DNA from 2 places in the Bacillus sp. 3255 genome. Region 2 is predicted to be linked to the other one. Evidence: riboswitches for the same ligand, from Rfam matches in the RefSeq annotation. Region 2 holds a riboswitch; the other holds the start of a gene.
The links. A riboswitch is a leader RNA that binds a small molecule or an ion and turns the genes downstream of it on or off. The one in region 2 is predicted to bind cyclic di-AMP.
Positions count from the first base shown of each region.

Region 1: linked by a shared signal. The riboswitch ahead of J2X61_RS31245 (C40 family peptidase) and the one ahead of J2X61_RS16920 (CAP domain-containing protein) in region 2 are both predicted to bind cyclic di-AMP.

Region 1 is NZ_JAVDUS010000026.1:2,524-8,302, forward strand. Features, by position in the region: gene J2X61_RS31205 (GyrI-like domain-containing protein) at 1-82, shown strand, start outside; gene J2X61_RS31210 (hypothetical protein) at 118-570, shown strand; gene J2X61_RS31215 (AIM24 family protein) at 582-1,280, shown strand; tRNA gene J2X61_RS31220 (tRNA-Gly) at 1,384-1,458, shown strand; tRNA gene J2X61_RS31225 (tRNA-Arg) at 1,465-1,541, shown strand; tRNA gene J2X61_RS31230 (tRNA-Pro) at 1,566-1,639, shown strand; tRNA gene J2X61_RS31235 (tRNA-Gly) at 1,649-1,719, shown strand; gene J2X61_RS31240 (aldo/keto reductase) at 1,920-2,852, shown strand; cyclic di-AMP (ydaO/yuaA leader) riboswitch at 2,974-3,121, shown strand; gene J2X61_RS31245 (C40 family peptidase) at 3,123-4,025, shown strand; gene J2X61_RS31250 (hypothetical protein) at 4,195-4,854, shown strand; gene J2X61_RS31255 (glycosyltransferase family 2 protein) at 4,919-5,779, opposite strand, start outside.
Region 2 is NZ_JAVDUS010000010.1:180,852-186,630, reverse strand. Features, by position in the region: gene J2X61_RS16945 (carbohydrate ABC transporter permease) at 1-240, shown strand, start outside; gene J2X61_RS16940 (extracellular solute-binding protein) at 319-1,851, shown strand; gene J2X61_RS16935 (hypothetical protein) at 1,983-2,294, shown strand; gene J2X61_RS16930 (ATP-dependent DNA ligase) at 2,366-3,214, shown strand; gene J2X61_RS16925 (alpha/beta-type small acid-soluble spore protein) at 3,279-3,503, opposite strand; cyclic di-AMP (ydaO/yuaA leader) riboswitch at 3,700-3,834, shown strand; gene J2X61_RS16920 (CAP domain-containing protein) at 3,842-4,495, shown strand; gene J2X61_RS16915 (GerAB/ArcD/ProY family transporter) at 4,543-5,628, opposite strand.

The DNA.
Region 1 (5,779 bases), on a different contig from region 2:
TCCGAGAAAGGTAGACACGTCGAAGTTACGGACGATTTTGCGATATCCGGTAGAGGTGGTGGAAGGGGGACTTTTGCGGTAAAATAAAAGAATATTGTCGAATTGGAGGGGAAGTCTATGCGAATGCGCAGTACGATGGCGACCGGTCGAGTGCTCGTAACTCTGTTCATATGCATAGGGCTAATGAACCCTTCTTCGGCGGAAGCTTCTTGGCTGGATCGCGTGAAAGACATTTACCAGATGCCAGAGAATATCGAGCAGATTCAGAAAGAATATGAGACTACCAAACAGCAGTTAGAAGAACAGAAAGATCAGCTGGCTGAAACGATTCGCCGGTCTGAAGAAACGGAAGCCAAGCTGTTGGAGCAAAATGAGCAGCTCGTTAATGAAAATAAACAGCTGCAAGAACGATTACGAGTCATGGAGCAAGCAGCGCTCGATAAAGAGCGGCGGAATCGTAAAATCACGAACATGGCCGTTGCTGCCGCGGCGCTGGTAGTGCTTTATTTCGTGCTGGGGCGCGTGTTTCGATACATGGTATGGCGGAGGCAGAAGCGTCAGATGAAATAGGAGGCTGGGGCATGGAAGTGGCTATGGAACATGCAAACTCGCAGGCCAGAATGGCCACCTTGCGCTTGGATCAGGGGGAAGTTGTTCATGTGCTGCATCCGAATCAGATCGCAGCGTTCCAAGGGAGGTCCGAGCAGCGCGAGGATTCCTTGATGAAGCTGCCTGGCATGTACCGGAAGAAACGGTTGATTCAATCGCGGCTGCAGGGTCCCGCTCAGCTTCTGCTGGGGCTGCCTGACGGCTACAGCATGTCTGTCGTGCCGATCGGGGCGGAAGACGATTTGTTATACGAATTCCGGCATGTGTTGTTCTATACCGAAGGCGTCAGCTTCTCCTCTCACCTGCAAAATGTGAAACATACGCTCATCACGCAGGATCTGGTGAAAATGCAGTTCAAAGGTCCGGGATCATTGGGACTGTTGACGGCGGGGCCGCTGTACCAGATGGCTTTAGATCCGGAGCAGCCTTTATATGTGGACACCACCTGTCTTGTCGCATATCCGCGAAATGCGCAGCTTCGTCTGTGCGTATACGGCAACACGCTGGCGAGTCAACATATGAACTACCACTGGGAAATGACCGGGAACGGACGGGTTTTGCTGCAGCCATGCAAGCCGGACCGCAAGTTGGACGAGCATATGAGGAGCGATAGTTTGCTGCGGCGTATTGCCAAAGAGGTGATACCTTTTGGCGGTATTTTTATTAAATAAGCGTTGGGAATAAAAAACATTTGCATTTGTCTTCGATTCCTGATATATTATTCCTTGTCGCCTCTGAGATAAAGTTGCTCGGGCGAGAAGCAAGACATACCGTGCGGAAGTGGCTCAGCGGTAGAGCATCGCCTTGCCAAGGCGAGGGTCGCGGGTTCGATCCCCGTCTTCCGCTCCATTATTTGCGCCCTTAGCTCAGCTGGATAGAGTATTTGACTACGAATCAAAAGGTCGGGAGTTCGAATCTCTCAGGGCGCGCCATTTCTATCAAGCTTCACACATTATCGGGACGTAGCTCAGCTTGGTAGAGCACCTGCTTTGGGAGCAGGGGGTCGCATGTTCAAATCGTGTCGTCCCGATAAATATTCGCGGGTGTAGTTCAATGGTAGAACTTCAGCCTTCCAAGCTGGTAGCGTGGGTTCGATTCCCATCACCCGCTTCACAAGAGAAAGATCACCTTCGGGTGGTCTTTTTTCGTTTCCAGCGGAGAACGAAGTGAATGCCGCCGGGGTTCAACCACCCATGATGAGGTTTCTTGGCAAATGGTGGCCATAAGCGTTATACTAAATATGTTAACGTGTGCAAAGGCAGACATATTTTCATACCGCAAATTTATTTCAAAGAAATGAGGTCGGCAACGTGAAAGCGAAAAAGCTAGGAAATGCCGGATTTGACATCTCAACCATCACCTTCGGATGCTGGGAATTGGGCGGCGGCCCATGGGAGTTCACGAACGATCAGAACAACATAGCACTCATCCGCCAAGCGTTCGAGCAGGGAGTTACGACGTTCGATACCGCTGAAGGCTACGGGAACGGACACTCGGAAGAAATCGTCGGAGCCGCATTGGCCGATATACGCAAGGATTGTATCATCACGACTAAGGTGAGCAGAAGCAACTTGAGTCCTCAAGATGTGCGCAAATCCGCTGAGAACAGTCTCTCGCGCTTGAAAACAGACTACATAGATATTTATTACATTCACTGGCCATCTTTTGAAATCCCGGTACAGGACACGCTCTCAGAATTCGTTAAGCTGAAAGAAGAAGGCTTGATTCGCGCGATCGGAGTGTCCAATTTCTCCTTGGAGCAGCTGAAGGAAGCGGTAAGCTATGCGCAGATCGATGTGATCCAGCCGGAATACAGCTTGCTGCACAGAGCCATCGAACCGGAAATTGTACCGTTCTGCGAGGAACACAGCATCGGCATTATGAGCTACAGCTCGATCGCGAAGGGGATTCTAACCGGTGCCTTCCATCTTCAAGGCAAAACGCTCAAGGCGGATGATTTCCGTAGTACAAGACGGTTATTCTTGCCCGAGCACATGGAGGCGGAGAAGGAGCTTCTGTCCCTGATGAAAGAGCTGGCCGATGCGAAGCAGGCAACCGTATCGCAAATCGCTATCGCATGGCTGCTTCATCAAGAGGCGCTGACTTCCGCCATTATCGGCACGCAGGATGAGCATCATCTCCGTAACAATGTTGCCGCGGCAGCGCTCGAGCTATCCGCATCCGAGCTGGAGCAGCTGAGCGCAGTCAGCAACCGCGCATTATCGGTGATCGGCTATAACTAATGGCAAGGGGTTAAGCGATTCTGCTTAACTCCTTTTTGCTGTTCTGGGTGTGCTTTTCATTGGTAAAACTTACCTCACCATAAAAGTTGTACCTCTCTAGGAAACTATGCTAGTCTAACATAGACAAAAAATGCCGAATCCTGGAGCAGCAAAAGCTCCGGTACGGGGGACTTCTTTACTTGGGGTGAATGAGCGCTGCCCATGGCGCACTAGGGAAAACCTCTTCCCGAACCCGTCAACTAACCTCGGAGGCTTCAAGGAGGCAAAGCTTTGAAATCTTTTTCATCACGTCTTATTTGTTCATGCGCTCTGCTCTGCGCCGCTGTTCCTCTGTTTGCAGCTCCAGCCGCCGAGGCTTCGCAAGCCGCTCCGTCCGACCGTACTGTCAAGGTACAGGTCAATGACGAGCTGCTGAAGTTCCCGGAAGTGCAGCCTTACATCGATGCCCAAGGCATCATGCAAGTGCCGCTCCGGGTGTTGTCCGAGAAGCTGGGCTATCAGGTAAGCTGGGAGAAGCTGGCCAATGAGATCGAAGTCACGCTGGTCAATAAGCAGCAGTCGATCATGCTGGTTACCGATCAGCAGCAGGCGATCGTGAACAGTAAGAAGATCAGCATGGAAAGCGCTCCAACCGTTTACGAAGGCAACACCTACGTTCCGCTGCGTTTCATCACCGAAACGTTCGGTTCGCCGATTGAGTGGAATGAACCTAACCAGATTGCGATTGTAGAAACGGACGGACAATCGCACAAGCCGGCCTGGATAGCGCCGCCGCCGGCTCCGAAAGCGGCTCCGAAAGCCGCGCCTGCCGCCGTACCCGTAAATGAGCAAATCATCCAAACGGCTAACGCTTATATGGGTGTGCCTTATGTATGGGGAGGAACGACGCCGAACGGATTCGATTGCTCCGGTTTCGTAAGGTTTGTATATCAAGCCAAAGGCATTGAGCTTCCGCGTACATCCGCGGAGATGCACAGTGAAGCAGGCACCCAGGTGACCGATTTGAAGGTCGGAGATTTGGTGTTTTTCGCTTCCAAAACCGTGAATCACGTAGGCATTTACTTGGGCAATGGCCGCTTCATCTCAGCGACTAGCTCCAGAGGCGTGGCCGTGGACAGCTTATCCAGCTCGTACTGGAAAGCAAGGTACGTCGGAGCGAAAAGAGTTCTATAAGGTAAGAACGACACGAACACCTGTTTCCCATGCGTCTTTCGCAAGAAAGCCATCGGGAGCAGGTGTTTCTTTTTATGCAAAAAAATGCGATTTTTATCGAAATTTTATGATTTTTAGCCTATAATGAAGAAATGTTTGGAAGTCAGAGAGAGCGGGTGAACACGCACGCATGCAACTAAGTGTCTGGAAAAGCTGGTTTCACAAAATAAGACATTCGAATAAGACCGACAGCATGTATACCGTGGATAAGGGGCCTGCCATTCCAGAGGAGATCCGGGGGGTCATTCAACAGTTTTTCCGCACGTATAACCATTTCAAGGGAGCCAGAAGCCTGCAAACGGATACGTTTATTAGAGAAGTATTTTATGCGACGAGACAGGATCCCCGGGATCAAAGAACGATCGAAGAGATGGAAGCCTATATTCAACACAAAAATGTGCAGCGGCTGCGTCTGAAATCCTACGTGATCGATGAATATTTGCGCTTGGGCGAGAAGGTTTGCATGATTGGGGTTACGCGGGAATTCAGCAACAGCTTCAAGAATCGCGTGCTTTATTTTCTAACGAAAGAAGAAGGTTCCTGGAAATTTCACCATATCGCCAGATCCCATCACGGGACGGTGCTGGATAAGTTTCAGATCAAAGAACAAACAGGCTTTGTAATAGGCAATGAGAAGGCCGCTCTCCTCTTTATGACACACACCAGTTCCGCCGATGCCTCGACCTACATGACGGGCGATTATGTCCATGTAGAAGGATATCTGGAAGTGGAGCACGAGATAGGCAGCCCTCTGTACTATCGGGTCGTTCGGATGAATCGCGTTCATTAGAAGCCGTCAAAACCGTCTAAGCCGGGTAAGCACTGATTCGTAAGCTTTGCTCATAGAGTAACGCTTATTTGGCGTTTCGTTTCAATTCGCGTAAGGCGTAGAAGGTTCCTCGCCAGTAGATGCCGCCTTGCCGCCAAGTCAGCCATACGGAGCGAACGATGGTGTACAGCAGCAGCGACGCACTGACCGGAAGCAGATAAGCTTCCTCCCCGTTACTGCTCATCAGACGGCTCATTAACTTACGGTACATCCATATCTGCAAAATGACGGTGGCCGCATAAACCGCTCCGCGCCAGTCCCACAAGAAGAGCAGGCCCAACCACGGCCAGATGAAGAAGACGAGCTGTCCGAGGCAGGCCAGCAGGGCGATGAAGTAGCTGTAGCGAAAGCCGGAGAACAGGTTTTTCTCCAAGCCGATAACCGCCTCTCTCAAGGAGCGATACCATTCCACCTGAAGATGGTGTCTGGCGGACAGCACTCTTTGCCGGAAACCGGCTTTCTTCAGCGAAATGCCTAATTGCAGGTCGTCATCGGGTCTAAGCGCGATAGCTTGATGGGTGCCAACCGCTTCATAGGCGCTGCGGCTTACCATATTGAAGGCGCCGATGCCGATACCCGGTTCCCGCGGGTTATCGAGATTAGCCCGCCAAGGCCGGACGAATAAGGAGAAAGAGAACAGAAAGAAATGGACGAAGCCCTTCAGCAGCCGGCCCCTGGCTATCATATGCGGGGTCAGTGTGAGATGGTGGACATCGTGTTCTTTCATATAAGCGACAGCGTCGGTAATCGTGCCGGGCGCAAACAAAATATCCGCATCGGTAAACAGCAAATACTGGCCTCTGGCCTGCAGGTAGCCTTGGTACAGGGCATGGTTCTTGCCTAACCAGCCTTCGGGCAGATGCGTGATATGGATAATTTGGAGCTT
Region 2 (5,779 bases):
ATCATGTATATCAACGATTCGAAAATGTGGCCGATTCAAGTGTGGCTGAGGCAGATCGTCATTTTATCCCAAGGCGGGATCGGAGACTCCACCCAGTTCGACCAGAACTACATCGCTCCGCCGTCAACCATCATCAAGATGGCCGTTATCGTCATCTCGACGGTACCTATTCTGATCGTGTACCCGTTCCTGCAAAAGCATTTCGCGAAAGGCGTTCTGCTCGGATCGGTGAAAGGGTAACAGCCGGTAACAGGCCCGAAAACTATTGTGATCGGGCAGCATTCATATAGAATAAGACTATGGGGAGGCATTGCCACAATGAAGAAACATGCGGGAATGAGAAAAACGGGACTGGCTGCAATGGGAGTTATGGTAGGCGCAGCTGCGCTGCTTGCCGGCTGCGGGAACGAAACGAATCCGGCTGCGGGAGGAAGCGCAGGTTCAAGCAGTGCGCCGGCTGCCAGCCAGGAGCCTTTGAAGCTGAGCGTCATGACGCTCATGTATGCAGAGCCGCCTAAAGCGGACAGCGAAGTTCAGAAGCAGATCGAAGCTTATACGAACACGAAATTGGACATTTCCTGGGTACCGAACTCCTCCTACAAGGAAAAAGTCAATGTCACCATCGCATCAGGCGAGCTTCCTAAGGCGCTGCTCGTGCAGAACAACAAGGATTCCAACATTTTGAGCGCGGTTCGTGCCGGCGTATTCTGGGAAATCGGCCCTTATCTAAAGGATTACCCGAACTTGTCCAAAATGAATCCGGCGGTGTTCGACAACATTAAGGTCGATGGCAAAATATACGGCTTGTTCCGGGCGCGCGATCTGTCCACCTACGGCATCCTGTTCCGCAGCGACTGGCTGAAAAACGTCGGCTTAAGCGCACCGAAGACGCTAGATGATTTGTATAACGTTCTAAAAGCGTTTACGCTTAACGATCCGGACAAGAACGGCAAGGCCGATACAGTAGGCTTGACGGAGGAGAAAACGATGGACGGCTTCGGCGTCGTGGCTTCCATCTTGGGCGCACCGAACTCATGGGAAGTGAAGGACGGCAAGTTAAGTCCGGATTTCCTTACACCTGAATATTTCGAAGCGATGAAATTCTATAAGAAGCTGTATGATGAGAAGCTGATCAAGCAGGATTTCCCTGTTCTGAACAATCAGCAGAAGAAAGATGATATCAACCAAGGCAAAGCTGGCGCCGTTATTTCAAATATGATTGATGGAGCGGGCTACCAAGCCACGCTTGCCAAATCGTTCCCGGGCGCGGATATCGACGTCGTCTCCCGGATCCAAGGGCCCAAAGGCGAAAGGTTGCCTGGCGGGGTAGGTTACAACAGCGTGTTCATGTTCCCCAAATCCAGCGTGAAAACAGAAGCGGAACTGAAGCGAATTCTCGGCTTCTACGATAAGCTGTCCGATCAGAAGATGCTGGATTTACTGGGCTGGGGAATTGAAGGGAAACATTACAAGATGGAGGACGGCAAGCCGGTATTTATCGATCAGAAGCTTCAGGATACCGAGGTCGGCTCCAGCTATTTGCAGCTCCAGATTGCCAAGTATACGGCCAAAACGACAGGCAAAGAGACCCCGCTTATGGAGAAGTACGGTAAAATGATCAAAGAAAACGAAGCAATTGCGGTGAACAATCCGACGAATCCGCTCGTTTCCGAAACGCAAACGACCAAAGGCAGCGAGTTGAAGCCGATTATTGACGACGCCCGGACGAAATACATCCTAGGCAAAATCGATGAGGCGGGCTGGAAGCAGGCGATCGAGCAGTGGAGAAAAGCCGGCGGAGACAAAGTGATTGAGGAGTTCAGCGCGCAGTACGCGAAGAATGGGAAATAAATGCAAGAGGCTGTTGCCGGCTATCAGCCGGGGACAGCTTTTTTTCAAAATAGCCCACGATTTTTCTCATTGACACATCGGCCGCTCGTTCTATTTAATAGAAGCATACATAATAGAATTGAGGCTGATCCGTGAATCGCAAACCAACGCTCTGGACACTAATTGCAACGCAAATTTTCTATCTTTTATTTATCCTGGTATGGATGTTTATTGCCGGTATGTCGGTTATGATGTTCGATAGCCCTGATGCGGCAAGCAAGGCCACAACCTGGCTCATCTTCGCAGCCATCTTATTGTACCCTGCGGGCGTGCTGACAGCGCTCATTGCCGGGTGGCTCATGTTCTCCCGCCGGAGATACAGAGCCGCACTTCTTTGGAACTGTATTCCCCTCATCTGGATTTTGCCGCTGGGCGGTTTTTTTGCCTACGCCAACCTGAGCTAAGCTTGTTTCCTTCAAGTACCTATAGGCAGGAGAACGGCCATGCAGTATCATCTTACATAGGGTGATCTCACATGTTCATTGCTCCTATGCTTCTGCAAGACGCCAAAGATAACAGACCTTATAACAGTAAACATCATATAGCTGAAGTGAAATTAGACGGCCTTAGATGTATTGTTTCTCATATGGATAAACTCTATGTATATACGCAAGACGGTCAATCGGTTACGCACAAATTTCCGGAACTGTTCGACTGTCCGCTGCCGGAAGGAACGATTCTTGACGGAGAATTGATCATGATGGATGATCAAGGCAGGCCTGATTTCGAGGCGATGTCCGCGAGATTTTTGTCTCCGACGGACCGAACGCCCGTTATTTTTGTCGCCTTTGATATTTTGCGGCATAAGGGCATTGACATTACAGGCTTGCCTTTGCTTAAGCGCAAAGAACTGCTCGATCAAGCGTTTGTCGAGAATGGCCATTATCGTAAGATCAAGATTCATGAAGGTAAAGCGGTCGATTATTTCGAAACAATCCGAGAGCGGGGGCTTGAAGGCATCGTTCTGAAGTCCAAGAAGGATCATTTCAAATACGAGAGCAACAAACGCTCCAGACAGTGGCAGAAGGTCATCAATTGGACGTATGCGGATGTCTATATTTCCGGTTACCGCAAGCACAATTTTGCCCTGTTGGCATCGATCGACTCGGCGAATGGCGCCAAGCTTCCGGCCGGCGTCATTGAGACAGGACTTACCCCTCTGCAGCAGAATCTGTTTGACGGAGTCAGGCAGCGTCTGGTTTTGAAAGAAGACCAACATTTTGTCTACATGGAACCTCTCCTCATGGCAAGAATCAAGACACGGAACTGGACCAAGAACGGCAAGCTGCGATCTCCTGTTTTCATGGAATTTGTCAGGGCATAAACAAAAAAGACTGGAACACCAAGGAGGAAGTGGTGGTACAGTCTTTTTGTTTATTAGGCGGAGTTTAGCGTCTGAATGCCGCCCCGCTTAGTTGTTGTTCGGCGATTTGCACAAGTCTTCTTGTAATGTGTCCGCCGATCGCGCCGGTATCGCGCGTTGCCATGAACCCGTAATATCCGTCTTGCGGAATCTGAATACCGAGCTCTTGCGCGACCTCGTATTTCATTTGGTCAAGAGCTGCTCTTGCTTGCTGGACAACTAAGGAATTGCTGTTTCTGTTGCTAGCCATGGGGTTCACTCCTTTATTTGGTGTACGAGTAGTTTGTGGAAGTTTTGGTTATTTATGCATGCGTATTGAAAAAAAATACTTGTTCAAAAACGTGACAATAGAGTTTGAATGCGTTTGCAATCTACTGGTGGAAAATTTTGTGCCATGTTTTCGCGATATCCGCGTGTTACAATCGGAAAGATCCGTTATGGATCTAAAACCTAGAAGGCCGAAGCTTCTCCGGAAGCACGGGGGACCCAATCTTTGGGGTGAAGCCGCAGAACAGCGGCCGGGTGATTCCTCTTTGACCCGAATCCGACAGCTAACCTCGCAGGCCGTAAGAAGGAGAGAATAGCAGCATGAAACGTTATACCAAATTCATCGTAACAAGCGCATTGACCCTGAGCGTTCTGATGGGAGGAACTGCGGCGATGGCCGCGACGGCTACGCATACGGTGGCGGACAACGATACGATGTGGCTTATTTCCAAGAAATATGGCGTCAGCCTCACATCGCTTATTCAGGCTAATCCGCAAGTGGCGAATCCGAATGTCATCTGGTCCGGCATGAAGCTGAACATTCCCGGAGCTGCTCAGGCAGGAGGCTCTCAAACGCAAACACCAGCGGAGACGGCGCCCGCACAATCTGCTTTCGCCAGCCAGGTTGTCACACTAGTGAACAAGGAACGGGCCAAAGCAGGTCTTGGAGCTTTGACGAGCGACACCGTGCTGACCGGCATGGCGCTGGACAAAGCAAAGGATATGTACAATAACGGTTACTTCGATCATACTTCACCGACATACGGTTCCCCATTCGATATGATGAGCTCTTATGGCATTCGTTATTCTTATGCAGGCGAGAATATTGCCAAAGGACAGCAAACGCCTGAAGCTGTGATGACCGCATGGATGAACAGCACAGGACATCGCCAAAACATTTTAAGCCCTAATTTCAATAAAATCGGCGTCGCTTATTACAACGGTGTATGGGTGCAGGAATTCATCCAAAACTAATCGAAACGAACAGCCCTTGGACTCTCCCGGCGAGAGAACCAAGGGCTTTATTTATGCCGATTTTGCCGCCAATGGGCTAGTCCCCACATCAGCAATGGCAGGCTGACCGAATAGAGCGGGAAAAAGAACGGGATGGCAATTTTCTGCGGGAAGATGACCGAGCTTTCGATGAAGTCCCGCGGGATCACGGCGATAAGGACCGCGGCCGGAGCGACTACCCCCATCAGGCGTCGCCACTTTTGAACGCCGAGGCCTAGGGCGGTGCCGTAGGTGCAGATGAAGAAATACAGGGACACTTTGGTGAACACGCTCATAATCCAGATCGCAACCACGAAGGAGTCCAGGTTTTGAAAGAAATCGTAATAGCTGATATAGTGTACCAGATTGAAATAAGGATACGTCTGGCCGGAGGCGGTACGCTCACCGAAAACGGATACGATCAGGAACGTTGAAATGCTCGTAACCAGTCCCGTTATCGCTACGCCGAGCAGAGCGGGTCTTACGCCTGACGTCGGTTTGGACACGAAGGCCAGCAGAATTAACAGCATCATGCAGTCGCCCAGGAAGGTCGAGGTCGGCAGCGCCCCTTGAAGAATTACCTTCACACCGGTGTCGGCATAGATGGGGAGGATGTTGTCGAGATGAATGTTTTTCATACTCAGCAGGACCGGGATCGCAATGCCTAGCAGCGTAATGGGCCCCAGCATCTCGCAGCATCGGGCAAGCGCCTCTATGCCGGAGTAAGTTACATAAACGGCTACGAGCAGCATGCCGAGGATGGGAACGAGGATAGGCGTTCTGGGCAAAATGGTTGCGACAATGAACTCCGCATATTGCCGTAGGATAACCGCAAGCACACTGTACCAGTAAATAAAATACAGCCAAGCAACCCCCTGCCCAAGATAACGGCCAAATATGCTCTTGGCGTAGGACATAAGCGTCTGCCCAGGGAACACCAGGCTCACGCGGGTGCAGACATAAGCGATTCCGACCCCGATGCCGGTTGCGCAAAGCGTTGAAATCCACGCATCCTGCTTGGCCATTCGTATAGACGGGTTAATGGTCAGCAGGACTGTCATGCCGATTTGCATGGTCATCATCATCCAGAATAGTTGTTTCCCGCTGATTCGCATGTCCATATAAGCTCCTTAATGTTCCAGAAGTTGGCCTAGCGGGTGAAAGAGGTAGTTGACAAGTTGACTCGGGCCGGGCAACCTGGGATTTATCACCAGTGATATAGCGAGAATCCAGCACAAGGCTAGAATCGAGAGGTAGGCCGCCCGT